DNA from 2 places in the Oceanobacillus sp. FSL K6-0127 genome. Region 2 is predicted to be linked to the other one. Evidence: a T-box and tRNA genes for the amino acid it is inferred to sense, from the RefSeq annotation. Region 2 holds a T-box; the other holds one or more tRNA genes.

Region 1 (15,271 bases), 320 kb from region 2:
AGGAAAAATTAATTGAAGAAAATGAGAAAAAGTACGGGGAAGAAATCCGTAGTAAATATGGTGATAAAACGATTGATTCAAGTAATGCTAAGCTAAGAGGGATGTCTGAGGAAGACTTCAAAGCAATGAATGATTTAGGAGAAGAAATCATGGTGCTCCTTAAGAAAGCTTATGAAAAAGGAGACCCTGCTTCTGTGTCAGCACAGGAAATAGCTGCAAAGCATAAGCAATGGTTAATGTACTCCTGGGGCAGTTATTCAAAAGAAGCACATGCAGGTCTTGCAGAAATGTACGTTGCCGATGAGCGATTCACAGCCTTTTATGATAAGGCTGCAGAGGGGGCAACTGAATTTTTAAGAGATGCTATTCTCATTTACCTTGGTATGGAAAAATAGGATATATATGAAGAGAAGTCCCATGTTTGATTTCAAAATGGGACTTCTTTATTTGATGAAATGCCTATCGAACTTTATGCATTTACTACAATAAGATAAGCTGTCAGTTCCTTGATTTTCCCATCTTTAAATTTATTTAACTTATATATGTCGCAAAAAGCATAGGTTTTATCAATTCCCTCTTCATCGGGTATTGTCATGGATCCTTCAATTACTGCAGAATCTCCATGGGTAATAATTTGCTTTGTTACATAGTTTTGTGGTGTATACCCACGCATTTTTTCCATCTCTGCAGCAAATGCAGCTTTACCTTCGAACACTGCTTGTCCAACGTGATTCCACACGACGTCCTCGGCTGTGTGTTCAAGAATAAAGTCAACATCTCCAGTAGCAAATGCCTCGTTAATCTTTTGAAAAAACTCCTGATTCTTTGTCATTTTTCAATCAACTCCTTTTTGATTTGTATTACATAAATAATTCGTTTCATATTAGAAATATCCTGCATTTTTTGTGTAATACTTGAAATAGAAGCAACAATCAAATAAAATAAAAGAAACAAACGAACGGAGGTGGAAAGGGATGTTTAATCAAGCTGTGTTTGTGTACGGTTACTGGACGAATTATTTATATTTTAGCCGTGCAAAATTTGCTGTTTTAGTTGATAACGGGATACGTATGCCCTTTTTTAGCAACTTTATAGCAAATGTAAAACGGTGAAAACATCTCTAAATCCACATAATTGTAGGGGTTTTAAAGGGAGGGCTTTTCATGCTCTCCCTTTTGTGTGCCCTTATTTAGTTGAAAGCCATGGGATTATTATGTTTCCTATGGCTTTTTTGTGTTGTATCACGTGCCCATCATTAAAGAAGTGCACTTAGGAACTGTATTAAAGGAGGAACTTTACTATGATTGTATGCAGTGTGAATCAAATAACGAAAATGTATGGGGGAAGCTCCATCTTTGAAAATATATCATTTGAAATTATGGGTAATGATCGGATTGGTCTTGTGGGTCGAAATGGAAGCGGGAAAAGTACGCTATTTCGATTATTGTCTGGTGAAGAAGCACCTGATTCAGGAAAAATCCATTGGAGAAAAGGAACAAAAATAGGTTATCTCGCCCAAATTCCAGAAGCATATTCTAAGTTGACAACAAAGGAGGTATTAAAGACTGCCTTTTCAGAGCTAGTCCAAATGGAAGAAAGGATGATGCAGCTCGGGGAGGCGATGAGCAAGGAAACCAATGTGGAGCGGTTAGATAAATTAATGCGGGATTACGGCAATTTTCAAGACCATTTTGCGCGAAAAGGTGGCTATGAGATCGAAGCGAATATCGAAAGAATCGTTAATGGATTAAATATCGATGACTTGCTTGAACAGCAATTTTCTAGCTTGAGCGGTGGAGAGAAAACAAAGGTAGGTCTGGGTCTCTTGCTTTTAAAAAAGCCTGATTTATTATTACTAGATGAACCGACGAATCATTTAGACTTAATGTCAGTCGAATGGCTAGCTGATTTTTTACAGAGTTATCAAGGAACTGTCGTCATTGTTTCGCATGATCGGTATTTTCTTGATGAGGTTGTAGGTAAGGTGTTGGATTTAGAAGATGGAGAAATCACGAGCTATCCCACGAATTTTTCTGGTTATATAAAGGAAAAAGAGGCACGTTTATTAAGAGAATTCCAGGCGTATGAAGAACAGCAAAAGAAAATAAGGAAAATGAAAGAAGCTATTAAGCGATTGCGCGACTGGGCAAATCGGGCTAACCCACCAAATGAAGGGTTGCACAAACGTGCACGAAACATGGAGCGAGCGTTAGAAAGGATGGAAAAAATAAATCGTCCTGTATTGAATCGCAAAAAAATGAACCTTGAAATGGAGACAACGGACCGAAGCGGAAAGGATGTCATTATTTTAAAGGATGTTGCAAAGTGGTTCGGTGACAGGGAGCTTTTTTCCAAAGTAAATATGCATATTAGATACAAGCAACGTGTTGCCATTGTTGGAGGAAATGGAACAGGTAAATCTACATTAATTAAATTAATTTTAAATCAACTGCCTGCAGACGAAGGAGAAGTAAGAATCGGAAGTAATGTCAAAGTAGGATATCTATCTCAACAAGTCTTTACGCAATTCCAAGATGAAACTGTTCTTGAAGCATTTCGAGATGAGGTACATGTTACGGAAGGTGAAGCGAGACGTATTTTAGCTAGGTTTTTATTTTATGGGCATATGGTATTTCAACAAGTTTCACAGCTTAGTGGAGGAGAAAGGATGCGTCTTCGCTTAGCGCAAATGATGTATCAAGATATAAATGTTCTCATTTTAGATGAACCAACAAACCATTTGGATATCGAGGCACGTGAAGTATTGGAAGAAGCACTGGAGGATTATAAAGGAACCATTGTAGCAGTTTCTCATGATCGTTATTTTTTAAATAAGCTGTTTGAAGAGATCTATTGGATTGAAGCCAAAGCTGTTTATCATTTTGAGGGGGATTATACTTGGGCACGGGAAAAGCTGACTGCACTGAAGCTTGATGGGAAAGAAAAATTAAAAACAGTAGTGCGAGAGAAAAAACAAGAACCGAAAAAGAGGAAAAGTCAGGATTTAGATGGTGAGAGACTGAAAAAGGATTTAGAGGAAGTAGAACGTAAAATTACCTTATTAGAGGAAAAGTTAGTAGAAATCCAAGACTTGGAACAAATGCAAGAAGTGTATATGGAAAAAGAAGGGCTGGAGAAGGTTTGGGAAGAGTTGTATATGCGTTTGAATGTTTAGGAGGGTACAGTTTAGATTAGATTAGATGAAAGATGGGGACAAATAAGAAGGAGCTCTTTGATATGTCATGTGCATGTTAGAAAAGAGCTTCTTTTTATATAGATGAACAGGCTTTAGCAAAATGGAGGATGCTGAGCTTATTAGACGAAATTAGTGGGGTTGAAACTTTTTTTGCGTTTTTTTTACAAAAGTTTAATTTAGGCATTGACTTTAATACAATTATGTAATAAGATAAATCTCGCTGTTATATTATTCCACAGTAGCTCAGTGGTAGAGCAATCGGCTGTTAACCGATCGGTCGTAGGTTCGAATCCTACCTGTGGAGCCATTTAATTTTTATGAAGTAAATGTCGAATAATACATTTGTTGTCGAATTTGTTCATAAATAATATTGGCCCGTTGGTCAAGCGGTTAAGACACCGCCCTTTCACGGCGGTAACACGGGTTCGAATCCCGTACGGGTCACCAATACGGAGGATTAGCTCAGCTGGGAGAGCACCTGCCTTACAAGCAGGGGGTCGCAGGTTCGAGCCCTGCATCCTCCACCATCTTTTCTTTTAGATGAAATATATTTGTTATATCGCGGGGTGGAGCAGTCCGGTAGCTCGTTGGGCTCATAACCCAAAGGTCGTAGGTTCAAATCCTGCCCCCGCAACCAAATCTTTTGGTTTAATTAGATATGTTATTTGCAATATGGTCCGGTAGTTCAGTTGGTTAGAATGCCTGCCTGTCACGCAGGAGGTCGCGGGTTCGAGTCCCGTCCGGACCGCCATTTAAATATTCGGAGGTATACCCAAGTCTGGCTGAAGGGATCGGTCTTGAAAACCGACAGGCGGGTCAAACCGCGCGGGGGTTCGAATCCCTCTACCTCCTCCATTTATAATTTGAGTTTTGTAGTTAAATAACACTTGGCTCGGTAGCTCAGTCGGTAGAGCAACGGACTGAAAATCCGTGTGTCGGCGGTTCGATTCCGTCCCGAGCCACCATTTATCTTTCGGAAGTTGATTCTTTCTATATAAATCTAATAGTTTACAGGAAGCCAACAAGCCGGCCTAGCTCAACTGGTAGAGCAAGCCGTTTACTTCATCGAGTAACTACCATGTGCAGGATTGCGAGGAGTGGAACTTCTCCGAGTGTTCTTGCAACACGACGAGCCTACTTGATGGACTTGCTGTTAATCATTTGGTAACTAGATAATCATTTGCCGGCCTAGCTCAACTGGTAGAGCAACTGACTTGTAATCAGTAGGTTGGGGGTTCAAGTCCTCTGGCCGGCACCACTTTTTACAAGTAAATAATAATTATCATTAATACCTAATATATATTTTTGAGCCATTAGCTCAGTCGGTAGAGCATTTGACTTTTAATCAAAGGGTCGAAGGTTCGAATCCTTCATGGCTCACCATTCGCGGGTGTGGCGGAATTGGCAGACGCGCTAGACTTAGGATCTAGTGTCTTCGGACGTGGGGGTTCAAGTCCCTTCACCCGCATTACTTTTTACTTAAGAGGAATTTTTGTTGCAAATTCAGTATCCTTTTCTTTGCCCTTGCCGGGGTGGCGGAACTGGCAGACGCACAGGACTTAAAATCCTGCGGTAGGTGACTACCGTACCGGTTCGATTCCGGTCCTCGGCACCATATGCGCCCGTAGCTCAATTGGATAGAGCGTTTGACTACGGATCAAGAGGTTAGGGGTTCGACTCCTCTCGGGCGCGCCATAACGGGAAGTAGCTCAGCTTGGTAGAGCACTTGGTTTGGGACCAAGGGGTCGCAGGTTCGAATCCTGTCTTCCCGACCATTTTATTTATACGGGGCCTTAGCTCAGCTGGGAGAGCGCCTGCCTTGCACGCAGGAGGTCAGCGGTTCGATCCCGCTAGGCTCCACTTCTTAAAAAAACGATATAATTCATGCGGGTGTAGTTTAGTGGTAAAACCTCAGCCTTCCAAGCTGATGATGAGGGTTCGATTCCCTTCACCCGCTCCAACTTACCAATATGGGCCTGTAGCTCAGCTGGTTAGAGCGCACGCCTGATAAGCGTGAGGTCGGTGGTTCGAGTCCACTCAGGCCCATTCATCTTTTTTGAAAAAAGATGTTGACATCTTTTTGCGAAGATGATATGATATAAAAGTTGTCGAAAGCGAAGAAATATTTCGAAAGTAAAATATTTTAAAAAGTTATTGACAACAAATTGGAAGACATGATATATTAATAAAGTCGCTTTAAAAGAACGACAAACAAATTTGCTCTTTGAAAACTGAACAAAACAACCAGTATGTCAAGAAAAAGGAAACTCGTTTTTCTTTTTAAAACAAGTAGAAGTCAGCTTCTACAAAAGCTAAGTATTACAAACTTTTATGGAGAGTTTGATCTTGGCTCAGGACGAACGCTGGCGGCGTGCCTAATACATGCAAGTCGAGCGCAGGAAATAAACAGAACCCTTCGGGGTAATGTTTATGGAATGAGCGGCGGACGGGTGAGTAACACGTGGGCAACCTGCCTGTAAGATCGGGATAACTCGCGGAAACGTGAGCTAATACCGGATAACACTTTTCATCTCATGGTGAGAAGATAAAAGACGGTTTCGGCTGTCACTTACAGATGGGCCCGCGGCGCATTAGCTAGTTGGTGAGGTAACGGCTCACCAAGGCGACGATGCGTAGCCGACCTGAGAGGGTGATCGGCCACACTGGGACTGAGACACGGCCCAGACTCCTACGGGAGGCAGCAGTAGGGAATCTTCCGCAATGGACGAAAGTCTGACGGAGCAACGCCGCGTGAGTGATGAAGGTTTTCGGATCGTAAAACTCTGTTGTTAGGGAAGAACAAGTTGGGTAGTAACTGACCCAACCTTGACGGTACCTAACCAGAAAGCCACGGCTAACTACGTGCCAGCAGCCGCGGTAATACGTAGGTGGCAAGCGTTGTCCGGAATTATTGGGCGTAAAGCGCTCGCAGGCGGTCTTTTAAGTCTGATGTGAAAGCCCACGGCTTAACCGTGGAGGGTCATTGGAAACTGGAGGACTTGAGTACAGAAGAGGAGAGTGGAATTCCACGTGTAGCGGTGAAATGCGTAGAGATGTGGAGGAACACCAGTGGCGAAGGCGACTCTCTGGTCTGTAACTGACGCTGAGGAGCGAAAGCGTGGGTAGCGAACAGGATTAGATACCCTGGTAGTCCACGCCGTAAACGATGAGTGCTAGGTGTTAGGGGGTTTCCGCCCCTTAGTGCTGAAGTTAACGCATTAAGCACTCCGCCTGGGGAGTACGGCCGCAAGGCTGAAACTCAAAAGAATTGACGGGGGCCCGCACAAGCGGTGGAGCATGTGGTTTAATTCGAAGCAACGCGAAGAACCTTACCAGGTCTTGACATCCTCTGATACCTCTAGAGATAGAGTTTTCCCTTCGGGGACAGAGTGACAGGTGGTGCATGGTTGTCGTCAGCTCGTGTCGTGAGATGTTGGGTTAAGTCCCGCAACGAGCGCAACCCTTGATCTTAGTTGCCAGCATTCAGTTGGGCACTCTAAGGTGACTGCCGGTGACAAACCGGAGGAAGGTGGGGATGACGTCAAATCATCATGCCCCTTATGACCTGGGCTACACACGTGCTACAATGGATGGAACAAAGGGAAGCGAACCCGTGAGGTCAAGCCAATCCCATAAAACCATTCTCAGTTCGGATTGTAGGCTGCAACTCGCCTACATGAAGCCGGAATCGCTAGTAATCGCGGATCAGCATGCCGCGGTGAATACGTTCCCGGGCCTTGTACACACCGCCCGTCACACCACGAGAGTTGGTAACACCCGAAGTCGGTGAGGTAACCTTTTGGAGCCAGCCGCCGAAGGTGGGACTAATGATTGGGGTGAAGTCGTAACAAGGTAGCCGTATCGGAAGGTGCGGCTGGATCACCTCCTTTCTAAGGATTATTACGGAACCCTACCTTCGGGTAGGAAGGGCATACTGTGTTGTTTGGTTCAGTTTTGAGAGAGTAAAAAAGATCTCTCAAAGGATTGAAGGATCTTCTGTTAAAACCCGTCACGTCCTGTGACGAACACAGAAGTCACCACATCCTGTGGAAGCTTGTACCTTGAAAACTAAATAAGAGTAACAACGACATCAATATTAATGTAAAAGGCTGAAGCGACTGTTCAGAAACGGACGCATAAGCAAGAGACTGGAAAACGCTTGGTTTTTAGCGTTTGGAATGTCAATTGCTTATGACGGTAGTTTCTAGGAGCTGAAGCTGAATTAAATAAAAGCAAGGCTAATAAATTAGTACGCTTATTTACTGTAACTTAGTTAAGTGAATAAGGGCGCACGGTGGATGCCTTGGCACTAGAAGCCGATGAAGGACGGGACTAACACCGATATGCCTCGGGGAGTTGTAAGTAAACTTTGATCCGGGGATTTCCGAATGGGGGAACCCACTGTTCGTAATGGAACAGTACATGCATCTGAATACATAGGGTGCATGAGGTAGACCCGGGGAACTGAAACATCTCAGTACCCGGAGGAAGAGAAAGAAAAATCGATTTCCTGAGTAGCGGCGAGCGAAACGGAAAGAGCCCAAACCAGAAAGCTTGCTTTCTGGGGTTGTAGGACACTCCACTCGGAGTTACCAAGGAATTCTTTAAATGAATCGACCTGGAAAGGTCAGCCACAGAAGGTAACAGCCCTGTAGTTGAAAAAGAATTCCCTCCGGAGTGTATCCTGAGTACGGCGGAACACGTGGAATTCCGTCGGAATCCGGGAGGACCATCTCCCAAGGCTAAATACTCTCTAGTGACCGATAGTGAACCAGTACCGTGAGGGAAAGGTGAAAAGCACCCCGGAAGGGGAGTGAAATAGAACCTGAAACCGTGTGCCTACAAGTAGTCGAAGCCCGTTAATGGGTAACGGCGTACCTTTTGTAGAATGGACCGGCGAGTTACGATCGTATGCAAGGTTAAGTGGAAGACACGGAGCCGCAGCGAAAGCGAGTCTGAATAGGGCGAATGAGTATGCGGTCGTAGACCCGAAACCGTGTGATCTACCCATGTCCAGGGTGAAGGTCAGGTAACACTGACTGGAGGCCCGAACCCACGTATGTTGAAAAATGCGGGGATGAGGTGTGGGTAGGGGTGAAATGCCAATCGAACACGGAGATAGCTGGTTCTCTCCGAAATAGCTTTAGGGCTAGCCTCAAGAAATAGAGTACTGGAGGTAGAGCACTGATTGGACTAGGGGCCCTCACCGGGTTACCGAATTCAGTCAAACTCCGAATGCCAGTTACTTTTACTTGGGAGTCAGACTATGGGTGATAAGGTTCATAGTCGAAAGGGAAACAGCCCAGACCGCCAGCTAAGGTCCCAAAGTATACGTTAAGTGGAAAAGGATGTGGAGTTGCCCAGACAACCAGGATGTTGGCTTAGAAGCAGCCATCATTTAAAGAGTGCGTAATAGCTCACTGGTCGAGTGACTCTGCGCCGAAAATGTACCGGGGCTAAACGTATCACCGAAGCTGCGGATTGTTCTTACGAACAATGGTAGGAGAGCGTTCTAAGTGCTGTGAAGTCAGACCGTGAGGACTGGTGGAGCGCTTAGAAGTGAGAATGCCGGTATGAGTAGCGAAAAAAGAGTGAGAATCTCTTTCACCGAATGCCTAAGGTTTCCTGAGGAAGGCTCGTCCTCTCAGGGTTAGTCGGGACCTAAGCCGAGGCCGAAAGGCGTAGGCGATGGACAACAGGTAGATATTCCTGTACCACCTCATGATTGTTTGAGCGATGGGGGGACGCAGTAGGATAAGGAATGCGCACTGATGGATATGTGCGCCCAAGCAGTGAGAAAGTCAGATAGGCAAATCCGTCTGGCAATTTCAAGCTGTGATGGGGAGGGAAATTTAGTACCGAAGTTCCGGATTTCACACTGCCAAGAAAAGCCTCTAGTTAGATCATAGGTGCCCGTACCGCAAACCGACACAGGTAGGCGAGGAGAGAATCCTAAGGTGAGCGGGAGAACTCTCGTTAAGGAACTCGGCAAAATGACCCCGTAACTTCGGGAGAAGGGGTGCTTCATTTACATGGAGCCGCAGTGAATAGGCCCAAGCGACTGTTTAGCAAAAACACAGGTCTCTGCGAAGCCGAAAGGCGAAGTATAGGGGCTGACACCTGCCCGGTGCTGGAAGGTTAAGGGGAAATGTTAGCCGCAAGGCGAAGCTTTGAACCGAAGCCCCAGTAAACGGCGGCCGTAACTATAACGGTCCTAAGGTAGCGAAATTCCTTGTCGGGTAAGTTCCGACCCGCACGAAAGGTGCAACGACTTGGGCACTGTCTCAACGAGAGACCCGGTGAAATTATACTATGCGTGAAGATGCGCATTACCCGCGACAGGACGGAAAGACCCCGTGGAGCTTTACTGTAGCCTGATATTGAATGTCTGTGCAGCTTGTACAGGATAGGTGGGAGCCTTGGAAACCGGAGCGCTAGCTTCGGTGGAGGCATCCGTGGGATACCACCCTGGCTGTATGGACATTCTAACCCAGGACCGTGATCCGGTTCGGAGACAGTGTCAGGCGGGCAGTTTGACTGGGGCGGTCGCCTCCCAAAAGGTAACGGAGGCGCCCAAAGGTTCCCTCAGAATGGTTGGAAATCATTCGTAGAGTGTAAAGGCACAAGGGAGCTTGACTGCGAGACCTACAAGTCGAGCAGGGACGAAAGTCGGGCTTAGTGATCCGGTGGTTCCGCATGGAAGGGCCATCGCTCAACGGATAAAAGCTACCCCGGGGATAACAGGCTTATCTCCCCCAAGAGTTCACATCGACGGGGAGGTTTGGCACCTCGATGTCGGCTCATCGCATCCTGGGGCTGTAGTCGGTCCCAAGGGTTGGGCTGTTCGCCCATTAAAGCGGTACGCGAGCTGGGTTCAGAACGTCGTGAGACAGTTCGGTCCCTATCCGTCGTGGGCGTTGGAAGTTTGAGAGGAGCTGTCCTTAGTACGAGAGGACCGGGATGGACACACCGCTGGTGTACCAGTTGTTCCGCCAGGAGCATCGCTGGGTAGCTACGTGTGGAAAGGATAAGTGCTGAAAGCATCTAAGCATGAAGCCCCCCTCAAGATGAGACTTCCCATCACTTCGAGTGAGTAAGATCCCTCAGAGACGATGAGGTTGATAGGTTCGGTGTGGAAGCGTGGTGACACGTGGAGCTTACGGATACTAATCGATCGAGGACTTAACTAAATTCTTTATTTGATGTCTTGTTTTCTCTTATTTAGTTTTTAAGGTATAAATTCAAAAAAACCTTGCATTTTTATTCAGAAATGCATATAATAAAACTTGTCCTTGTTTTTGAGGATTGTCTGGTAGCAATAGCGAAGAGGCCACACCTGTTCCCATGCCGAACACAGAAGTTAAGCTCTTCAGCGCCGATGGTAGTTGGGGCTTTGCCCCTGCAAGAGTAGGACGCCGCCAGGCCAATGAAAACCCCAGTATATAATTGCATATACTGGGGTTTTTGCGTTTTGGTGTATAAAAGCTGTAGATGACTTAGTTACCTCGATCATGACCACAAAGTGCTAAATCCGTAGCGAGACTCCTCCGTAGTAAATCAAGGTGGCATCGCTATTGTTCTTTATTCTACTTTCTTCCATCATTTAGTCTTCTAGCTTCTTCAGGACTAGACATTTTTGTTGCTCCTTTATAGCGAAGTCCCACATCTCGATCAGATTCTACGCGTCCGCTTTCTCTCAATTTCTTTTCTTGGCGGTCTCTTCCCATAATTAGCACCTCCCAACATTAACATTAGCGATTTTGAGACTTTTATTCATGACTTCACTATCTACTCGACATACTTAAATATCATTCAAATTGGATAAGTATGAAAATATTTTCTTTGTTAGGAGATTTTGTGCGAAAATAGAATGGGTGATACAATTAATTTGGTAAATAAATTTTTCAAATGTGTTTACATAACTATAATGATATGAAAATAAATATCGACTAAAGAACATTTTGGAGGGAATATATGGTGAAGAAAAAGTTAGGTTTATTATTTGGGGGAAAGTCTGCGGAGCATGAAGTTTCTTTACAATCAGCTAAAAACGTGATGGAAGCAATTGATCCTTCGAAATACGATGTTGTGTTAATTGGAATTGATAAATCAGGGAAATGGCATTTAAATGATGCTTCCCATTTTCTTTTGAATGCTGAGGATCCAAAATTAATAGCATTAAATAAAACAAATAAAGGAATTGCTGTGGTACCCGGTGAAACTGAAAATCAACTTGTAAATAGAGAGGGAATGGAAGCATTAGGTCAATTAGATGTAATTTTTCCCATTCTCCATGGAACTTTAGGAGAGGATGGAAGTATTCAAGGGATGCTGCGAATGGCCAATATTCCTTTTGTTGGTTCAAATGTGTTAGGCTCAGCAATAAGTATGGATAAAGATATTGCCAAACGATTACTTCGAGAAGCGGGTTTAACGGTTGCCAATTCATATACGTATACATGGGCGTCAAAAAATAGTATTTCATTTGATGAAATTACACAGCAATTAAATCTCCCTTTGTTCATTAAACCAGCTAATCAGGGGTCATCTGTTGGTGTGAGTAAAGTGCAGACACAGGAAGAATTTGAAAAAGGCGTCGCAAGTGCCTTTAACTATGACCACAAAATATTGATTGAGGAAGCAATTCAAGGTAGGGAAATTGAGTGTTCTATTTTGGGAAATGAAAATCCAATTGCATCAATACCTGGAGAGATTGTCGCAACAGCTGACTTTTATTCTTATGAAGCTAAATACATTGATGAAAGCGGAGCAGCACTTGAGATTCCGGCTCAGCTAAGTGAAGATGTAACAAAGCAAATACAAGAAGTAGCGATAAAAGCATTTAAAGCATTAAATTGTGATGGAATGGCAAGGGTCGATGTTTTCTTAACAAAAGACAATGAAATTGTAATTAATGAGATTAATACAATACCTGGATTCACCAAAATAAGTATGTATCCAAAACTATGGGAGCTAAGTGGTATACCATATAGTCAGCTAATTGATAAACTAATTAATTTGGCTTTAGAGCGACACCAACGTGATTCGTTTTTAAATAGTTCTTTTGAGGATAAATAAACCCATTAGCAAATTAAAAAACCCCTTTAAGAGTTTCCGCTCTTTAAGGGGTTTTTTAATTCTATTTCTTCTGTAAGGCCTTCTTCTTGGTCATTAACCTGACTTCTGCATTAAGCGCTTTGTATAACGCAATTCCCATTAGAATCATGACAAAGGAAAATGGTAATGCAGCAATAATGATTGTGTTTTGTAATGCTGTTAGACCACCAACATAGAGCAAAATTAATGCTACTGTTGACTGGGATACGCCCCAAATAATTTTTACATTGTTTGGTGGAGTTAAGGAACCGCGAGTTGATTGCATTCCTAAAACAAAGGTTGCTGAATCGGCTGATGTAATAAAGAATGATGCAATTAATAATATTGCAAGGATCGATAAAAGGAATGAGAGTGGTAACTGATCAAACATGTTAAACAATACCAACTCTGTATCAAATTGTGCAATGTTTGTTCCATTATCTTGAACGTTACCAGCTGTTGTTCCAAATGCTGCAAACCAAACAGAAACAACTAACGTAGGGATGACCATAACGCCCATAAGAAATTGACGGATAGTACGTCCCCGGGATACTCGTGCGATAAACATTCCTACAAACGGCGCCCATGAGATCCACCATGCCCAGTAGAAGATGGTCCACGAATCTAACCATCCACGATTATCACCTTCAAGTGGGGCTGTTTTAAAGCTCATTTGCACAATTTTTTGTATATAAAGGCCGAATGTTTCTGTAAACATATTTAGAATGAGTAATGTCGGCCCGAGAATAACCACAACAATAAAGACTAGTATAGCAAGAATCATATTTAAGTTCGATAAATATTTGATTCCTTTACTTAAACCAGACCAAGCTGACATCATGAATAATACGGTTACGATTAAAATAATAACTAGCTGTGGAATAAATCCAATTTCAACTCCGAATAAATGTGATAATCCAGCGTTAATTTGAACTGCACCAAACCCAAGTGAGGTCGCTACACCGAATACGGTAGCAAAAACAGCTAGTACATCGATTAATGTACCTAATGGACCATTCATACGGTCTCCAAATAAAGGCCTTAGTGTAGAAGAAATTAATCCAGGCATACCTTTTCGAAATTGAAAGAAGGCAAGTGCAAGCGCGACAATACCATACATTGCCCATACATGAAGACCCCAATGAAAGTAAGAATACGCTAAACCTTCTTTAAAGGCCTCTGCAGTGCCAAGCTCTGCTTCTGGAGCATTTGAAACATAGTGGAAAAGAGGTTCTGCAGATCCGTAAAAGACAAGACCAATTCCCATACCAGCTGAGAATAGCATGGCAATCCAAGAGCCTGTAGAAAAATCCGGTTTTTCATGATCTTTTCCAAGACGAATTCTCCCATAAGGGCTAAATGCAATAACGATTGCAAAGATAACTAATGCTGACATGAGCAGCATATAATACCAACCAAAAGTTGTAGAAACGAAATTTTTAACATTATTTGTTATTTGTTCAAACTGGGTAGGAAAAGATGCTCCCAGAATAACAGAAATAATAACTAACGCTACAGCTATGTAAAAAACCTTTGAAATACGCTTCATGATTCCCCCCTAAGAATAAATTTGACATATGTGTAATAAGCATACGGATTATTATACCCGTTTTGAAAAATAATGAAACCCTAAATAAGGAAAGTTCACAATTTAAGATTTCGTTATCTACTGATAGGATTGGCAATGATTAACGGTTATATGTATGATAGAAGGGGAAGTTTGAGTTTTTTAAAATTTAATTTTTTCATTTAATTGCAAAGTAAGGATTACTGCTAATTAAATTCGGATAATAACCTAATTTTTAGAAAAGAGAAGGGCTTATGATAGATTATAAATTTGATAAATTATTACATGTACGGACGGGTCCAGAGAAGAAATTGTCTTTCCCGGACTCGATTCAGTATAATCCGTATGAACCAACACCGTACCATGCACTTGAAATACTGTTTCAGCAATATGAGGTGAGTGAACAAGATCATTTTGTGGATTATGGGTGTGGGAAAGGGAGGTTGAACTTCTATATCCATCATTTTTATCGTGCATCTGTGAAGGGGATTGAAATGGATGAAAATTTCTATCAGGAATCGATTGTCAACCTAAGAAAGTATTTGCAGCATACGAATAATAGGAAGGATACAATTGAGTTTATTTGCTGCTTGGCAGAAGAATATATTATCGATCCCATGGATAATCGATTTTACTTTTTTAATCCATTTTCCGTTCAAATATTTCAGAAGGTGATTAATCGGATTTTACGTTCAATTGAAGAATCGAATCGAGAGGTAGAGTTAATTCTATACTATGCGCATGAAGATTATGTGTATTTTCTAGAGGATAAGACAATATTTGAATTGAAACAAGAAATCCAGTTGCCTGGACTATATGAAGCGAATCCATATGAACGTTTTCTCATTTATCGAGCTGGCAATTAAGTTGGAAAAAGAGCTAAGAATCTTCTTAGCTCTTTTTGGTGAGCAGCGTTTTCGAATAGTTAACGTTAAAGATCGGTTAATTTCAGCTGCTGATCCTCTAGGACAAAGACTGTATCAGCAACGCGCTCTGTAAATGTACGGTCATGTGAGACAAGGATAACCGTTCCTTCATATGCCTTTAAAAATCGCTCTAGTGCTTCGATACAAAAAATATCAAGAAAATTAGTTGGCTCATCTAAAATGAGTATATTGTATCTTCCTAAGAAAAGCTGGCATAATACCAGTCGAATGGCTTCACCACCACTTAACGCAGAAGTTTTCTTTTTCAGATCATTGCCTGTAAAATTCATGGCATGAAGCACTGCACGAATCTTGCTTTCATTGTAGTCACTTTTATCCTTCATATAGGCGAGGACTGTTTCAGCCTTTTCGAATTGGTAGCTCATTTGGTGATAAGCCCCAATCACAGCTTTAGGAGAAAGGCTTATTCCTTCGCCATGCTGTATAATATGTTGGAGTAAAGTTGTTTTTCCTGAGCCGTTCTTT
Region 2 (15,271 bases):
CGGGCTTCATTGTTAATAAAGAGAATGCAACAGCAAAAGAATATATTGAACTGATCCATTATGTACAGAAAACCGTAAAAGAGAAATTTAAAGTCAATCTAGAACGGGAAGTAAGAATAATTGGTGAGGATCCAGTAGAATAAAGCTAAGCTGTAATCATCGGGTGGTTGCAGCTTTTCTTATGTCTTGAACAATCTCTCTGCCCGAACAGCTATGACACCAAAACCCGAAATAAAACACCTACCTGCACAGCTATGACACTAAAACCCAAATTAAAGCACCTACCTGCACAGCTATGACACTAAAACCCAAATTAAAGCACCTACCTGCACAAATATGACACCAAAACCCAAATTAAAACACCTACCTGCACAACTATGACACCAAAACCCAAATTAAAACACCTACCCGTACAGCTATGACACCAACCTCAAAAAAACAGCCTCTCCACACACTCACAATATCCAAATCAAATTTAAAAGGTATTACCCCAACCGAACGGAGTAATACCTTTAATCTATCCTCTAAACCGGCGCAAGAATCCTTGCAATCTTTCATTCTCAGAATGCTCGATAACCTCGCTTGCCGTTCCTTGCTCTGCAATAACACCTTCATCAAGAAACAGCACTTTATCTGCGATATCAAGAGCAAAGTCCATTTCGTGTGTAACAAGCACCATTGCCATATCCTCATGTTTCGCAAGATCACGTATAACCTCAAGCACTTCGCCGACCAGCTCTGGGTCAAGTGCTGATGTTACTTCATCAAATAACATAATCTTCGGCCGCATGACAAGTGCGCGGGCCATAGCGACACGCTGTTTTTGCCCGCCGGAAAGCTGATTTGGATAGCTATCCAATTTGTCCCCAAGCCCCACACGTTCAAGCATTTTAACAGAGCGATCGCGAGCCTCTTCTTTATTTTCTTTTTTTACATGAATCGGAGCTGTCATGCAGTTCTCTAAGATTGTCATATGCGGGAAAAGGTTAAAATGCTGGAATACCATTCCGATATCTCCACGAACTTCTCTTAAATGCTTTTCATTCGCTTTTACCATCTTCTCTTTCTTTTTCATCTTCCACAGATTTTTACCATCCACAATAATATCACCAGAGGATGGCTCCTCCAATGTCATCAGCATGCGTATGATTGTTGTTTTTCCAGACCCACTTGGCCCGATAACAGCTACTTTTTCAGCTGGCTTTATATCTAAATTAATCCCTTTTAAAACGTCAAAATCACCAAAGGATTTATGCACATCCTGGAATCTCACGATAGGTTCAGTCATAAAGTCATTACTCCTCTTCTGTACATACTATTTAATCGCTGCATTTTTATCAAAACGTGCATTCATTTTAACTTCTAATTTCTTAATCAGTACCGCAGATGGATAGCTCAGTACTAAAAATATAATTCCAACAATAGTTAGTGGTTCTAGATACGACCAGTTTTGAGCGCCATAACTATTTGCCATTAACATTATACCAGCAACTGTTATTGTGGAAGCAAGTGGAACCTCTTTAAACATAATAATGAAATAGTTACCGAGCATTGGAATTGTTGGTGGTATCGCCTGCGGTAAAATGATTTTCCTCCACTTATCAATGGTAGAAAAGTTCAACGCTTTGGATGCCTCCCATTGCCCCTTATCGATACTTTCAATACCGGAACGATAGATTTCTCCGATGTATGTACTGAAATGTATGCCAAGACCAAGTACAGCACTTGTAAAAGGACTTAATGTGACGCCAATCCCTGGAATCATTGGCCATGCATAGAAAAGGAAGAATAGCTGAACGAGTGGGGGAGTAGAACGAATAAATTCCATGACCCAAGTAACCACCCAATTGAAAAATTTATTCGGCACCTTTCTGAGAAATGTCCATACAAAACCGAGTAGGAGTGCGAATAAATAACACGTAATCGTTAAGCTGACTGTAATCCATAGCCCTTGCAATACAAAGGGGAGGGCGTCCATAAATGTTTCCCAGCTCCAGTTATTATTCATCCGTTAGCAACTCCTTTCTTAGAGATATGTTCACCTTTTCTTGTCAGCCAAATAAGTGGAAGCGCAAGAATAAAGTAGAATACAAGAACTAATAAGTAAACAATTGGTGCTTGCGACAAGTTCGAGCTTCGGAGAATGTCGCCGTAATATAAAATGTCCGTCATCCCAATTAAGGAAACTAATGAAGTTCCTTTTAGCATTTGAATGGTATAGTTACCGAATTCAGGAAGCATCATCCGGACTGCTTGCGGGAAAATAACAAGCCGCATGCGTTGAAAGCGTGACATGTTTAGAGCTGTTGCTGCTTCAGATTGACCTTGTGCAACAGAAAGAATCGATCCACGAACAACCTCCGAAAGATACGCACCGTAATTTAATCCAATTGCAATTACACCCGTCCACCAGTTGGAACCTAGCTGAATGCCAAATAGCATTGGGATGGCGTAGTAAAGCCAGAATAACTGAACAATTAAGGAAGTACCTCGAAAAACTTCCACATAAAATCCTGTGAATTTGCGGATGATGATGTTCCCGGAAAGACGGCATAACCCAGCAATAAAAGCCATTAAATATGCTAGAATAGCTGAAGCAAGAAGGACGGTGATTGTTACATGAAGTCCTCTTGCAAGCTGTGGGAAAATCTCTATGATCGCATTCATTATAATCACTCCTTCAAGTTTCGGTTTTGGTTCCGAATAGAATTCTAGATTAAACATTTTTTGCAACCTGCTTAGGAAATACAAAGGGCCTGCTTCCCCGGGACCAGGGAATCAGACCCTATGGAGTCATCCTTTATCACGCATGAACGGCTGTAAGACTCGATCATTAAATTAAACATGAGAAAGGCAAAAGCATAAAGCTGAGGGATAAAACATCCCATAAATTCCTGATTCTGTTCCATTAGCACCTAGTGGGGAAGAAAGGAACTTTCCACTGAATGAAATATCACATTATAATATAATATATGTTTATACTTCCCCGTTACAAACTTCCTCTGTTGTCACTTCATCTACTGGCACAAAATTACTTTCGCTGCTAAAGCCATTTTCATCTAACAGATCCGCAATTGTACCATCTTCCTTTAATTCTGCTAATTTTTCATTGTATGCATCACGTAAATCCGCATCATTTAGGTTAAATGCTTCTGCACCATAGCTTGGTACGCCCTTAATATCTGGCTGCTCAAAGGATTCAACAAATTCAAGTGCATCTGTATTTGCCGATTCAAGCGCCATTTTAACTGTCATCTCAGTTCCGGTTGTAGCATCTGCCCGGCCAGACTGTACGGCTGAGAAGGTTGCAGGAATATCAGGTGCGGTAACAATTTGACTAGGATCTACACCTTCTTCTTGTAAAAATCCAATTTCTGTAGCACCTTCCATTACAACAACGGTTGCATCTGGATTATCAGCAATATCTTTATAGCTTTCTAAGCCCAGTGGATTACCAGCTTCTACAATTAACCCTTCTCCATATTGCATTGTCGGTTCACTAAAAGCTGCATTTTCACATCGATCTGGCTGAATCGCCATTCCTGCTGTAATAACGTCAAATTGTCCGGCTTGAAGTCCTGGAATTAATTGACTCCAATCAGATAGCTGGGATTCAACTGTATCAATTCCAAGCTCTGCAAAAACAGTTTCTGCAATAGCAACAGCTGCGCCTTTTAGTTCTCCGTTTTCTTCATACGCATATGGAGCTTCGTTGGCAAAGCCAATCGTAACTGTTCCTGATTCTTGTAATTGTTCTAGCTTGCTTCCATTTCCGTTAGCTGTATCATCTGATCCACATGCAGCTAAGAGTATAAGCATGAAAGCAAAAAATAATATAAAGCCTGTTTTTTTCAAAATGAAAAGACCTCCCTGTTTAATATAAAACCCAATTATTGTTTTTTTGCTTGGTGATATAGGACTAGATGTATATCACCGTATACATGAAAAAGGGGTTTTTTTCCGCATTCATATTTATAATGTTATAGATTTATTAATTTTCATTCAAATGCTGTATATTTAGATTATTTATAATTAACCGTTATATTTCGTGCTTATATTATGTAGGCTCTCTAATACAGAAAGATGCTTGGAAATAAGCCCAAATACTCTTCAATGCCCAAGATTTCATAAATGTAGTAAAGCGGAAAGGATTATTAAAAAAACCTATACTATGGCTTTATACCCTATTTGCACGAAACTATTGAACTAGTTAGGTTAGTGGGTTAATCTAGAAGTAATTTAAAGGAATATTAAAGCATAATGAATAGAAATAAGGAATAAAGAGAGGTTTTATAAGGTGGGAACGTACGTAGTTGTTGGTGTAGTGTCTGTAGTAGTTGTTGTGCTTGTCGTATGGCTTTCACTTGTAACGCTGTCTAAAGGCTATGGATATAAGCATTCGGTGGATCCAAAACCTGAAGATACAGAAAATGATCAGATAAAACAGGATGAATAGTCAACGAAAAAGGGTCACACAAATGTGCGACCTTTTTTCGTTACTGGAAACTAAACGACTATATGAAGCCTTTAGGCTATAAATTTCGGCAGGGAGTTTTCACTTAACTCTTTTCTCACTCTCGTAATATGCTCTTCCATCAGTGATTTGGCTAATATATCATCACCTGATGCAATTGCAAGATAGATTTCTTTATGTTCATTAAATGTTTCTTCGTATCGATCAGCATCTTTAAAGCGATTTTGTCTTGTCGTACGAATGGTTTCTTCCATTTGTTTAATTAGAGTTTGTGCGAGGTGGATTAAAATAGAATTATGCGATGCAGCCACGATATACATATGAAAATGCAAATCTGCCTGCACCCCAATTTCTGTTTCATCAATGGTAACAGCCATCTGTTCCAAAGCCTTACGGATGTTGTTAAGATCCTCTCCCGTGGCTCGCTTTGCTGCGAGTGAGACTGCCTCAATTTCTAATGCCCGGCGAACTTCCAGCATCTCAAATATCAAGTGATTTTCAGCTGTCACTACTTTCTCGAAAAGCTCATCAAGGATTAATTGTGCGTCTGATTGCTTAACATAACTTCCGCCGCCTCGCTTGATTTCAATAATATCTTTTAACGCTAAAATTTGTAATGCTTCTCGAACTGAGTTTCTGCTGACACCAAAAAGTCTTGCTAATTCACGTTCAGATGGTAGCTTATCACCTGTTTCCAAATGATTCTTTAGAAAATTTCCTACTATTTTCTCTAAAACAATCTCTGCTGTTTTTCGCTTATCCGAGACCACAATCCTCCCGCCTTCCAATAATCACTTAAAGTTTAAAAAATATAAAGTTATTTTCTGAAATATCATTGAATTAATGTTGGAAATCATTATAATAGACTTAATAAACTGGTTGTTCCAATATTAACACAAATTAGATAAAAAATAAATTGGTGCTACCAATTAAAAGCTGGAAGGAGCAGGGGAATGGAAAAAGTTATCCAGGCATTAAAAGCAAAATTAGCAGAAGAACAAATTTCAACGAATGAAACTGTTAGAGAGTTGCACAGCAAGGACGAAACATATCATCAAACAAGTCTTCCTGATGTTGTGGTTTTTCCAAAAACAACAGAGGATGTGAGTTATATTATGAAGGTGTCGCAGGAATTTAAGACACCAATAACCCCCTTTGGAGTTGGGTCAAGCTTAGAAGGACATGTGATTCCTTATCAGAAAGGCATCGTTGTTGATTTTTCCTTCATGAATAAGATTATCGAAATCAAACAAGAGGACTTGCTTGTAACGGTTCAGCCTGGTGTCACAAGAGAACAGTTGAATAAAGAACTTAAAAAATATGGTTTATTTTTCACTGTGGACCCTGGTGCAAATGCAACACTAGGTGGTATGGCAGCAACTAACGCCAGTGGAACAACTACTGTGAAATATGGAGTTATGCGTGACCAGGTGCGGAACTTAGAAGTTGTTCTCGCTGATGGGAGTGTCATACAAACTGGCAGCTTAGCAGCAAAATCTGCATCTGGTTATCATTTAAACGGGCTGTTTGTTGGTTCAGAGGGAACACTTGGATGTTTTACAGAATTAACATTGCAAGTATATGGTATTCCAGAGCATGTTGTTGCAGCTCGCGCAACCTTCCCAAGCCTTACACAAGCAATTCAAGCCGTTACATCAATTTTGCAAGCAGGTATTCCAATTGCAAGGGTCGAATTTGTGGATGAAGCTTCGATTATACAAATCAATACGTTCAGTGAAACAGATTATCCAGTAAAACCAACCCTCTTTTTAGAATTCCATGGTAATGAAGCTGGGCTAAATGCAGATGTTGCATTTACAAAAGAAATTATGCAGGACCACGCTTGTGATAATTTTACTTCCGAAACCGATAATGCAGCGCGTAATCATCTATGGGATGCACGACATAACTTAGCGTATGCCTATATTCATGGTCATGCTGGCAAAAAAATGATGCTTACCGATGTAGCAGTGCCGATTTCTGAATTAGCAAATTCCGTCATCTACGCTCGAAAAGAGCTGGATAAGCTAGGAGTTCCAGGTGGTATCCTAGGACATGTAGGTGATGGTAACTTTCATTGTCTCATCATGATTGATATGGCAAATGCTGAAGAAATTAAAAGAGCAAATGAATTTAATAAGAACGTGGTTCTGTATGCCTTAGAGCGTGGGGGAACTTGTACGGGTGAACATGGTGTAGGAGTTGGGAAGATGCCATATCAGCGTCAAGAGCATGGAGCTGCCCTCGATATAATGAAGCAAATCAAAAAGGCATTAGATCCAAATAACCTATTAAATCCCAATAAAATCGTAGAAATAGAAGAGGAGACCTTGAATGAAATTTATTGAAAAAATAAGTGCGTTAGCAGGAAAATACTTTGCTGTTTTAGTTATTCTTGCTGCTGTCGTTGCATTCTTATATCCTCCAGCTTTTCTTATCTTCGGCGGTTATATAACGATTTTGCTTGGGGTTGTTATGTTCGGGATGGGATTAACATTAAAGCCTGTAGATTTTAAATTAGTATTTACAAAACCGATACCAGTAATCATTGGGATATGTGCGCAGTATACGATCATGCCGCTTGTTGCTTTTGCACTTGCTTATTTACTAAGGCTTCCTCCAGAGCTTGCAGCTGGGCTAGTGTTATTGGGCTCTGTTCCAGGTGGGACGGCATCCAATGTAATGGTGTATTTAGCAAGAGGAAATGTTGCGTTATCAGTTGCAATGACTTCTCTTTCAACAATGATGGCACCTATCATGACGCCATTGCTTATCTATTTATTAGCTGGACAATGGTTACCAGTTGATCCAGTTGCAATGTTTATGTCGATCATTCAGGTTATCATTATTCCTATCATTCTAGGATTCTTGATACAGAAATTTTTCCCTGTTGCTGTTGAAAAAGGTGTAACGGTTGTTCCTCTTATTTCAGTAGCTGCAATTTTGATTATTGTGGCAGCGGTTACAGCAGCTAATGCTGGAAATGTTGTGGCAGCAGGGTTCCTAGTGTTTATCGCTGTTTTCCTCCATAATGGCTTTGGTTTATTGCTAGGCTATTTAGTTGCTTTAATGATGGGATTGGGAGAAAACGAACGAAGAGCTATTTCCATTGAAATAGGTATGCAGAACTCAGGCTTGGGTGTTGCCCTTGCAACAGCACACTTCAGTCCTCTTGCGGCACTTCCGAGTGTATGGGGCGCAATCTGGCATAATATTTCTGGACCAATCCTAGCAACTTACTGGGCAAATAAATCGATTCCAGAAAATGATGAGAAGATTAAAAAGGTGATGTAATAAGCTTTTAATCTTCTGTTACTATATTCTTCTATGAACAAATGATAGGATTAGGGTAACTAGCAGGGTATCATAAATGGAAAAATGGACGCCTTTGTCCATTTTTCTTAATTCACCGTTTTCCCGTGTGGCTAAGCCAAAAAATTATCACAACCATATCAAATAATAATAGTAATTCAGACGGGTTACGGGTTACTCATCAGATAAATTGTCTTCTGGAGGTCGGTAGCCTCTCTGTAATTCGCTAAGACTTAACCCGAACGTCATTTGCAGGTGTGGGTAATCTTTAAAATTACTCCAATCACCACCCCAATCAAACCCCAGCTCTTTTGCAATATCAGCAACCTCAAACCAATCGGAATGACCATTGTTATTCCCATCATAGTGAATGTCCCAGATAATTTCACCATTTTGATTCCGTAGTGCATAATCAATTGCAAGCCCATAATTGTGATAGGATTGCCCGCCTTGTGCATTTGTTATAATATCCCCAGGCTTTGTTCTGCCTTGTTCATAAAGAGAATCCTGTTGCTCAAATGAACGGAATCCTTGGGTAATGATGACATCAATCCCAACGGATGCAGCGATTTCAATAAGGTCATTCTGATTTTCCTCAACGATTGGATGTAATCCGTCTGGAAGGGGCGCATCTTCATCAATATATAAACGATGCTCACCACTCCACTCGTTATAAACATAAAATAGAAGAACTAGAAAAAGTATGATTATAATCCATGATACAATTGTTGCGTTCCATCGTTTCATTTTTATAAAACTTCCTTTCGAGTATCGGCATTTTTAACACAATGCCAGTACTCACTGTAAGGCAGAATGAATAGTTTATTTTAACACGTATTAACGGGACTGTAATACTTCCACTTTTATATGTGAGGGAATCAAAAAGCCTAAGCAATCCATAAATACTGTTCAAGGTTCTGCAGATCTCTTGTGTGATGCTATTATTCCGTGGAGAAGGAAAACCTCCACTGATGAAGTTCCACTTTATCATAACTCAACCCTCAAACCAATAACATGAATTCTAATAACAAAAGGATTTAATCAAAACTGCGATTATAAAGATTATTTTGATATAATAAAGGTGCTTTTATAACATTTTTAGTGAAATTAAGTGACATCCTTCAGCTGGAATGAAAGGGGAATGCATATGTATTTTTTGATTGCCGGAATTATTGGCTACTTGTTTGGGTGCCTTCACGGGTCTCAGTTAGTTGGGAAAATTAAAAACGTAGACATCAAAAACAGTGGTGTGAAAAATGCTGGTGCTTCAAATACGACCATAATATTAGGATGGAAATATGGTATTCTGGTAGCACTTATCGACATATTTAAAGCTACTTTAGCTATTTTACTCGTACTATTCATCATAACGGAGAATGGAATTACAGGGGATTGGAAATATCTATTAATCTATACGACCGTATTTTTTGTGATTATTGGGCATAATTATCCAATTACGATGAAGTTCAGTGGTGGGAAAGGGACTGCCTCACTGGTAGGTGCACTTATCGCAATTGATTGGAAAATAGCACTTATCGGGATAGCAATATTACTTATCTTTACATTTGCAACCGACTACCTCGTAATTGGTGTTCTTTGTATGTATCTATCATTCCTGATCACGACCTTTCTGTTTTTTGGAATCGAACCAACATGGATTGTTATTTTACTTTCTGTCTTGAGTATTATGAAACATATGGAGAATTATAAACGTATTATGAGAAAAGAAGAGACAAAGCTATCGAGTATGATTCGTAAAAATGTCTCTTAAATGAATTAATAAATGGAGGAAATCATGTTAGACATTCTAATTTGGATTGTTATTGCAGGTTTATTTATCCTAAGCTTTGCAGGAATTATTTTTCCGATTGTACCATCTGTACTTGTGCTATGGGGTGGTTTTTTACTGTATCACTTTGTGTTGAATAGTGAAGAGCTGAATTTGATTTTCTGGATTGTTATGATTGTCTTTACCGTGCTACTAATTGTAGCGGATATCATTGCAAATAGTTATTTTGTAAAAAAATTCGGTGGCAGTAAATCTGGAGAACGCGGTGCCGCAATCGCAGTAATTGTTGGGTCATTTATTACACCGCCATTCGGGATTATTTACGTTCCTTTTATTACAGTATTTCTTATTGAAATGGTGCAAAGGCGAACAGCAAAAGAAGCGTTCCGTGCATCCATTGGTTCACTTCTCGGATTTTTAGGGGGATCAGTTGCGAAAGTTGTCATTCAAATTGTTATGATTATTTGGTTTTTTATTTTAGTGTTGTTTTAAGCAGAAAATATAGTAAAACCTTTTTGTGCCGGATTTTTTATTATCGTAGTTAGGAGCAATGAAGAATTATGAACTATCCAGTAAGAGTAATGACAATTGCCGGTTCTGCAGCAGGAGGTAGTGCTGGGATTCAGGCCGATTTAAAAACATTTGAAGAATTAGACGTATATGGAATGAGCATTATAACAGCGATAGTTGGGCGTCACCCGGAAACGAATAAAAATGTCCATCTCCAATCCGTTGAAGCGATTGAAGCGCAGTTTTCGACAGCGATAAACCAGGTTGGTGCAGATGGCGTTAAAACTGGAATGTTATTTTCAAAAGAGGTAATCGAGGTTGTTGCACGGCTGATTCGAAAAGAAGAAATTCAGACAGTCGTTGTGGACCCGGTTATGATTGGGAAAATGAACTCCAAATTATTAAAAGACGACGCGATTGAGGAATTGGTTCATCAATTAATACCGATGGCAACGATTATCACACCGAATGTGCCCGAGGCTTCCATTCTTTTAGGTGGAAGAGAATTAAATACAGTTGAGGATTTAAAGCAAGCTGCAATTGACTTACACAAGCTAGGGGCAAAAAGTGTCCTCGTAAAGGGTGGAAGACTGGAAGGGCCAGCAGTTGATGTGCTGTTTAATGGAACTGCATTAACGACCTTTACAGCACCACGAATTGATACGGTAAATACAAGCGGAGCAGGATGCACGTATTCCGCAGCGATTACAGCGAATTTAACAAAAGGACAAGCCGTAGCAGAAGCAGTTGGTTTGGCAAAAAGCTTTGTTACAACAGCGATAGAGCATGGTTTTTCCTATACAGATATTGTAGGGCCAACTTTTCATGCTGCATCGCGTAAATTTGGAGAAGCACACCCAATTAAAATCGAAACATTAACATGAAAAGGGGAATAAAACATGGTAAAACGTGCATTGATTAATGTCGATTATACAAATGATTTTGTTGCAGCAGATGGCGCACTTACAGCAGGTGAACCCGGACAAGCTATTGAAGAGAAGATAGTGGCATTGACAGAGGAGTTTATCCAAGCAGATGATTATGTTGTTTTTGCAATTGATATCCATCATGAAGGGGACAGGTTGCATCCGGAAACTACTCTTTTCCCAGCCCATAATATTGCTGAGACTCCAGGACGCAATCTATACGGAAGGCTTGCAGATGTATATGAAAAAAGCAAAAATAACGTAAATGTTTATTATATGGATAAGACGCGTTATAGTGCATTTGCTGGAACTGATCTGGAAATAAAGCTTCGTGAGCGCGGCATTGGAGAAATCCATATTGTTGGTGTATGCACGGATATTTGTGTCTTGCATACAGCGGTTGATGCATATAACAAAGGGTTTAACATTGTTATTCATCAGGATGCGGTGGCAAGCTTTAATCAGGAAGGACATGATTGGGCTTTGGGGCATTTTATCAATACATTAGGTGCAAAAGTGGTATAGTTCGTTGGAGAGGAGGGGGAATCAGATGCAGGAGCTATTTCGAGAAAACACATTTGGAGAGTATAAAGTAAGGAAAGCAACGAATGAAGATGCAGAGGCGGTTATTCAACTATTGCAAGATGCCGCTCGTTGGTTAGAAGGTAAAGGTATATCCCAATGGGAATATTTGCGAAATGGCGGAGAAACTGCCGAGATTAAACAAGGAATTTTAGTTGGTACAACCTATATCGTTGAGCGTAAAAAGGAATTGGCTGCAACCCTGAATCTGTCAGATGTACAAAATGAATGGGATATGGAGCTGTGGGGAAAATGTCAGGAGCATAGTTTTTACATTCATCGACTAGCAGTGGCACAAGCGTTTCGCAAGCAGCAAATTGGCAGGAAGTTACTCGATTGGATCGATCAAAATATCCGATTGGAAAAAGGTAGGATTCGTTTAGACTGTGTGGCTGATAATCCAGCTTTGAACAAATTTTATCAACAAGCAGGCTATACGTTAATGGACGTTGTAGCAAATGGAGAGGATATGTTTTCTCTCTATGAGAAGTTGATTACCAGTAAACCTTGACTTTATAATTTCATACCTATATATTAAATATGAAATACATGAAACGTTGATGAGGATTAGTACAATTGGCTTGTCTTTCCAAGAGAGGAAATGGATGGTGTGAATTTCCGTAAGACGCAATTGGAACCTGCCTCAGAGTTCGCCATCAGAAAGGCAAAGACTAGAAGATGTGCGCGGTTTATAACCGTTATCAAGTGAAGTGTGCAAAGGGGGAGTCCCCGTGCAAACAAGGGTGGTACCACCAAGCCTCGGTCCCTTTTTCGGATGGAGGATTTTTTGTATTTAAGAGGCTGTTCAAAAAGTCTGCTGAAAATGACGCATCGAGAACAGAAGACCTTCGACTAAAAACTGACATGTCCTGTTTCGAACGTCGAAGTCACCACTTCCAGGCTGTGGAAGTACGATACGAGGAGCTATGCTCGAATTTCGACGCACAGGATATGCTAGTATCGGCGTTGCAAAAGGACGTTGCGATCTTAGCCGACCTCAGTCTTTTTCATCCACCTTTTTGAAGCCTATTTAGTAAAGTAAATATTTATCATAATGAGGTGTTACGTATGGGTAAAAAAAATAAGCAGTTTGTTGAGAAAGTAACTGCAATGGAAGACGACTTCGCGCAATGGTATACCGATGTCGTAAAACAAGCAGAATTAGTTGATTATGGGCAAGTACGTGGAACGATGATTATTAAGCCATATGGCTATGCAATCTGGGAAAATATTAAGGATGAATTGGATCGTATGTTTAAGGAAACAGGACATTCGAATGTTGCTTTTCCCTTATTCATTCCTGAAAGCCTATTGCAAAAGGAAAAAGATCATGTCGAAGGATTTGCACCAGAAGTTGCTTGGGTAACACATGGTGGAGACGATGAATTAGCAGAGCGAATTGCTGTCCGTCCGACATCAGAAGTGCTTTTCTGTGACTATTATTCAAAAAATATTCATTCCTATCGCGACCTGCCAAAGCTTTATAATCAATGGGGAAATGTTGTGCGCTGGGAAAAGACAACTCGTCCGTTCTTGCGTTCTTCTGAATTCCATTGGCAGGAAGGTCATACTGCACATGCCACAGATGAAGAGGCATCTCAAGAGACAAACCAAATGCTTGAGGTTTATGCATCTCTTGTTGAAGAATATTTAGCAATTCCGGTTCTTAAAGGACGTAAAACAGATAAAGAAAAATTTGCAGGTGCAAAATATACATTGACGATTGAAAGTTTAATGCATGATGGTAAGGCGCTACAATCTGGAACTTCTCATCATTTCGGTTCTGGGTTTGCAGAAGCATTTGATATTACGTACCTGGACGAAAATGGAGAAAGCCAATTTGTTCACCAAACATCTTGGGGACTTTCAACACGAATCATGGGTGCCTTAATTATGGTGCATGGGGACAATCGTGGTCTAGTCGTACCACCACGTATTGCACCAACACAAGCAATGATTGTTCCAATCGCACAGCATAAGGAAGGTGTATTGGATAAAGCATATGCATTACGTGATCAGTTAAAAGACATTGTTCGTGTCGATATTGATGGTAGCGATAAAATGCCAGGCTGGAAGTTCAATGAATATGAAATGAAAGGTATCCCAGTTCGTATTGAAATGGGACCAAAAGATATTGAAAAAGATCAAGTTGTTCTTGCACGCCGTGATACTGGGGAGAAAGAATTTGTTCCATTAAGTGACTTGGAAGAACGTTTACCAGCATTATTGGAAGAAGTGCAACAAAATCTGTATAACAAAGCATTAGCGCTTCGTAATGAAATGACTACCATTGCAACAGATATGAATAGCTTCAAGCAAACATTAGATGAAAAAGGCGGATTCATCAAAGCAATGTGGTGTGGCGACATGAAGTGTGAAGAAAAAATCAAAGAAGATACAACAGCAACATCGCGCTGTATCCCATTCGAACAGGAAAAGGTTGCAGATACATGTGTGTGCTGTGGCAAAGAAGCGAAAGAATTAGTCATTTGGGCAAAAGCATATTAATAAATATTTTGAATCGAGCATTGCGTAAAGCGGTGCTCGTTTTTATTTTATCTGCTGCAGACCAGAGAGGTGAAAGCGATCTGCTTAGGAGCGTAGAATTTAATAGTAAAAGATTTAAAGCCGCGGTATTTAAATTAATGGATTAATCCGAAAACATTGACTGTATTATTTTTTGCGATTACCTATTGGCAATCTAGTAGATTTGTGCTATAAATATACATATAAACTAATAAATATACATCCTATGGAGGAAATAATGAAGCAGCAGTTGATAGAAGAAATAGGAAAAATTAAACAACAATTATTGAATATTAGTGATTCTTTATATGAAAATCCAGAGCTTGGAGATCAAGAATATCAGTCGATGCAAAAGCTAGTTGCATTTTTGAAAGAACATCAATTTGAAATTGAAACAAATATCGTAGGAAGAGCGACAGCATTTAAAGCAGAATTTAATAGTGGTAAACCAGGTCCTAAAATTGCATATTTAGCAGAATATGATGCATTACCAGGCGTCGGTCATGGCTGTGGTCATAATTTAATAGGAACAATGAGTACCGGTGCAGCAGTAGCACTTAGTAAACTTTTACATGTGGTTGGTGGTAGTGTTATTGTACTAGGCACCCCAGCAGAAGAAACAAATGGGGCTAAAGTACCGATGAGTGAACAAGGAATATTTGATGGCATCGATGTAGCAATGATTGTTCATCCTGGTGGGACATCTCATGAGAGTGGAGAATCGCTGGCGATGGATGCCATCCAATTTAGTTATTTTGGAAAACCGTCCCATGCAGCTGCTTCTCCGGAGCAAGGGATTAATGCACTAGATAGTGTGATTCAGTTATTTAATGGTATTAATGCACTTCGTCAGCATGTCACTTCAGATGTTCGCATCCATGGAATTATCTCTGAAGGTGGCCAGGCGGCAAATGTTGTTCCGGATAAAGCAACAGCACAGTTTTATGTCCGAGCAAAAAGTCGTGACTATTTGAATGAAGTTGTTGAAAAGGTAAAACATATCGCAGAGGGCGCAGCGAGTATGACTGGTGCATTACTCGAAATAACGAACTATGAATTAAGCTATGGTAACATGATTACGAATCAAGTTTTATCCGATGTATATACGAAAAATCTGAAGGAAACGAGTAATCAAGCTGTTCTTCCGCCGAA

What was found. A T-box is a leader RNA that pairs with one kind of tRNA and senses whether it is charged. The one in region 2 lies ahead of proS (proline--tRNA ligase), so its partner is inferred to be a tRNA-Pro.
Region 1: it has a tRNA-Pro gene. The T-box ahead of proS (proline--tRNA ligase) is inferred to sense a tRNA for this amino acid. The anticodon was not compared.

What each region holds. Positions count from the first base shown of each region.
Region 1 is NZ_CP150287.1:893,459-908,729, forward strand. It holds gene MHH64_RS04380 (MerR family transcriptional regulator) at 1-395, shown strand, start outside; gene MHH64_RS04385 (nuclear transport factor 2 family protein) at 470-832, opposite strand; gene MHH64_RS04390 (RAxF-45 family protein) at 975-1,112, shown strand; gene abc-f (ABC-F type ribosomal protection protein) at 1,301-3,175, shown strand; tRNA gene MHH64_RS04400 (tRNA-Asn) at 3,429-3,503, shown strand; tRNA gene MHH64_RS04405 (tRNA-Glu) at 3,569-3,643, shown strand; tRNA gene MHH64_RS04410 (tRNA-Val) at 3,648-3,723, shown strand; tRNA gene MHH64_RS04415 (tRNA-Met) at 3,757-3,833, shown strand; tRNA gene MHH64_RS04420 (tRNA-Asp) at 3,871-3,947, shown strand; tRNA gene MHH64_RS04425 (tRNA-Ser) at 3,959-4,051, shown strand; tRNA gene MHH64_RS04430 (tRNA-Phe) at 4,086-4,161, shown strand; tRNA gene MHH64_RS04435 (tRNA-Thr) at 4,379-4,454, shown strand; tRNA gene MHH64_RS04440 (tRNA-Lys) at 4,504-4,579, shown strand; tRNA gene MHH64_RS04445 (tRNA-Leu) at 4,583-4,664, shown strand; tRNA gene MHH64_RS04450 (tRNA-Leu) at 4,723-4,811, shown strand; tRNA gene MHH64_RS04455 (tRNA-Arg) at 4,815-4,891, shown strand; tRNA gene MHH64_RS04460 (tRNA-Pro) at 4,895-4,971, shown strand; tRNA gene MHH64_RS04465 (tRNA-Ala) at 4,984-5,056, shown strand; tRNA gene MHH64_RS04470 (tRNA-Gly) at 5,083-5,156, shown strand; tRNA gene MHH64_RS04475 (tRNA-Ile) at 5,169-5,242, shown strand; rRNA gene MHH64_RS04480 (16S ribosomal RNA) at 5,525-7,086, shown strand; rRNA gene MHH64_RS04485 (23S ribosomal RNA) at 7,468-10,386, shown strand; rRNA gene rrf (5S ribosomal RNA) at 10,505-10,620, shown strand; gene MHH64_RS04495 (YpzI family protein) at 10,783-10,923, opposite strand; gene ddlA (D-alanine--D-alanine ligase) at 11,171-12,274, shown strand; gene MHH64_RS04505 (BCCT family transporter) at 12,336-13,841, opposite strand; gene MHH64_RS04510 (class I SAM-dependent methyltransferase) at 14,114-14,725, shown strand; gene abc-f (ABC-F type ribosomal protection protein) at 14,791-15,271, opposite strand, start outside.
Region 2 is NZ_CP150287.1:1,211,992-1,227,262, forward strand. It holds gene murB (UDP-N-acetylmuramate dehydrogenase) at 1-143, shown strand, start outside; gene ehuA (ectoine/hydroxyectoine ABC transporter ATP-binding protein EhuA) at 518-1,288, opposite strand; gene ehuD (ectoine/hydroxyectoine ABC transporter permease subunit EhuD) at 1,316-2,008, opposite strand; gene ehuC (ectoine/hydroxyectoine ABC transporter permease subunit EhuC) at 2,005-2,667, opposite strand; gene ehuB (ectoine/hydroxyectoine ABC transporter substrate-binding protein EhuB) at 2,977-3,855, opposite strand; gene ytzI (YtzI protein) at 4,298-4,456, shown strand; gene MHH64_RS06050 (FadR/GntR family transcriptional regulator) at 4,528-5,244, opposite strand; gene MHH64_RS06055 (FAD-linked oxidase C-terminal domain-containing protein) at 5,428-6,822, shown strand; gene MHH64_RS06060 (bile acid:sodium symporter family protein) at 6,809-7,768, shown strand; gene MHH64_RS06065 (M15 family metallopeptidase) at 7,961-8,533, opposite strand; gene MHH64_RS06070 (glycerol-3-phosphate acyltransferase) at 8,934-9,557, shown strand; gene MHH64_RS06075 (DUF456 domain-containing protein) at 9,582-10,067, shown strand; gene thiD (bifunctional hydroxymethylpyrimidine kinase/phosphomethylpyrimidine kinase) at 10,136-10,969, shown strand; gene MHH64_RS06085 (isochorismatase family cysteine hydrolase) at 10,985-11,536, shown strand; gene MHH64_RS06090 (GNAT family N-acetyltransferase) at 11,562-12,104, shown strand; T-box leader at 12,142-12,364, shown strand; gene proS (proline--tRNA ligase) at 12,662-14,101, shown strand; gene MHH64_RS06100 (M20 family metallopeptidase) at 14,358-15,271, shown strand, end outside.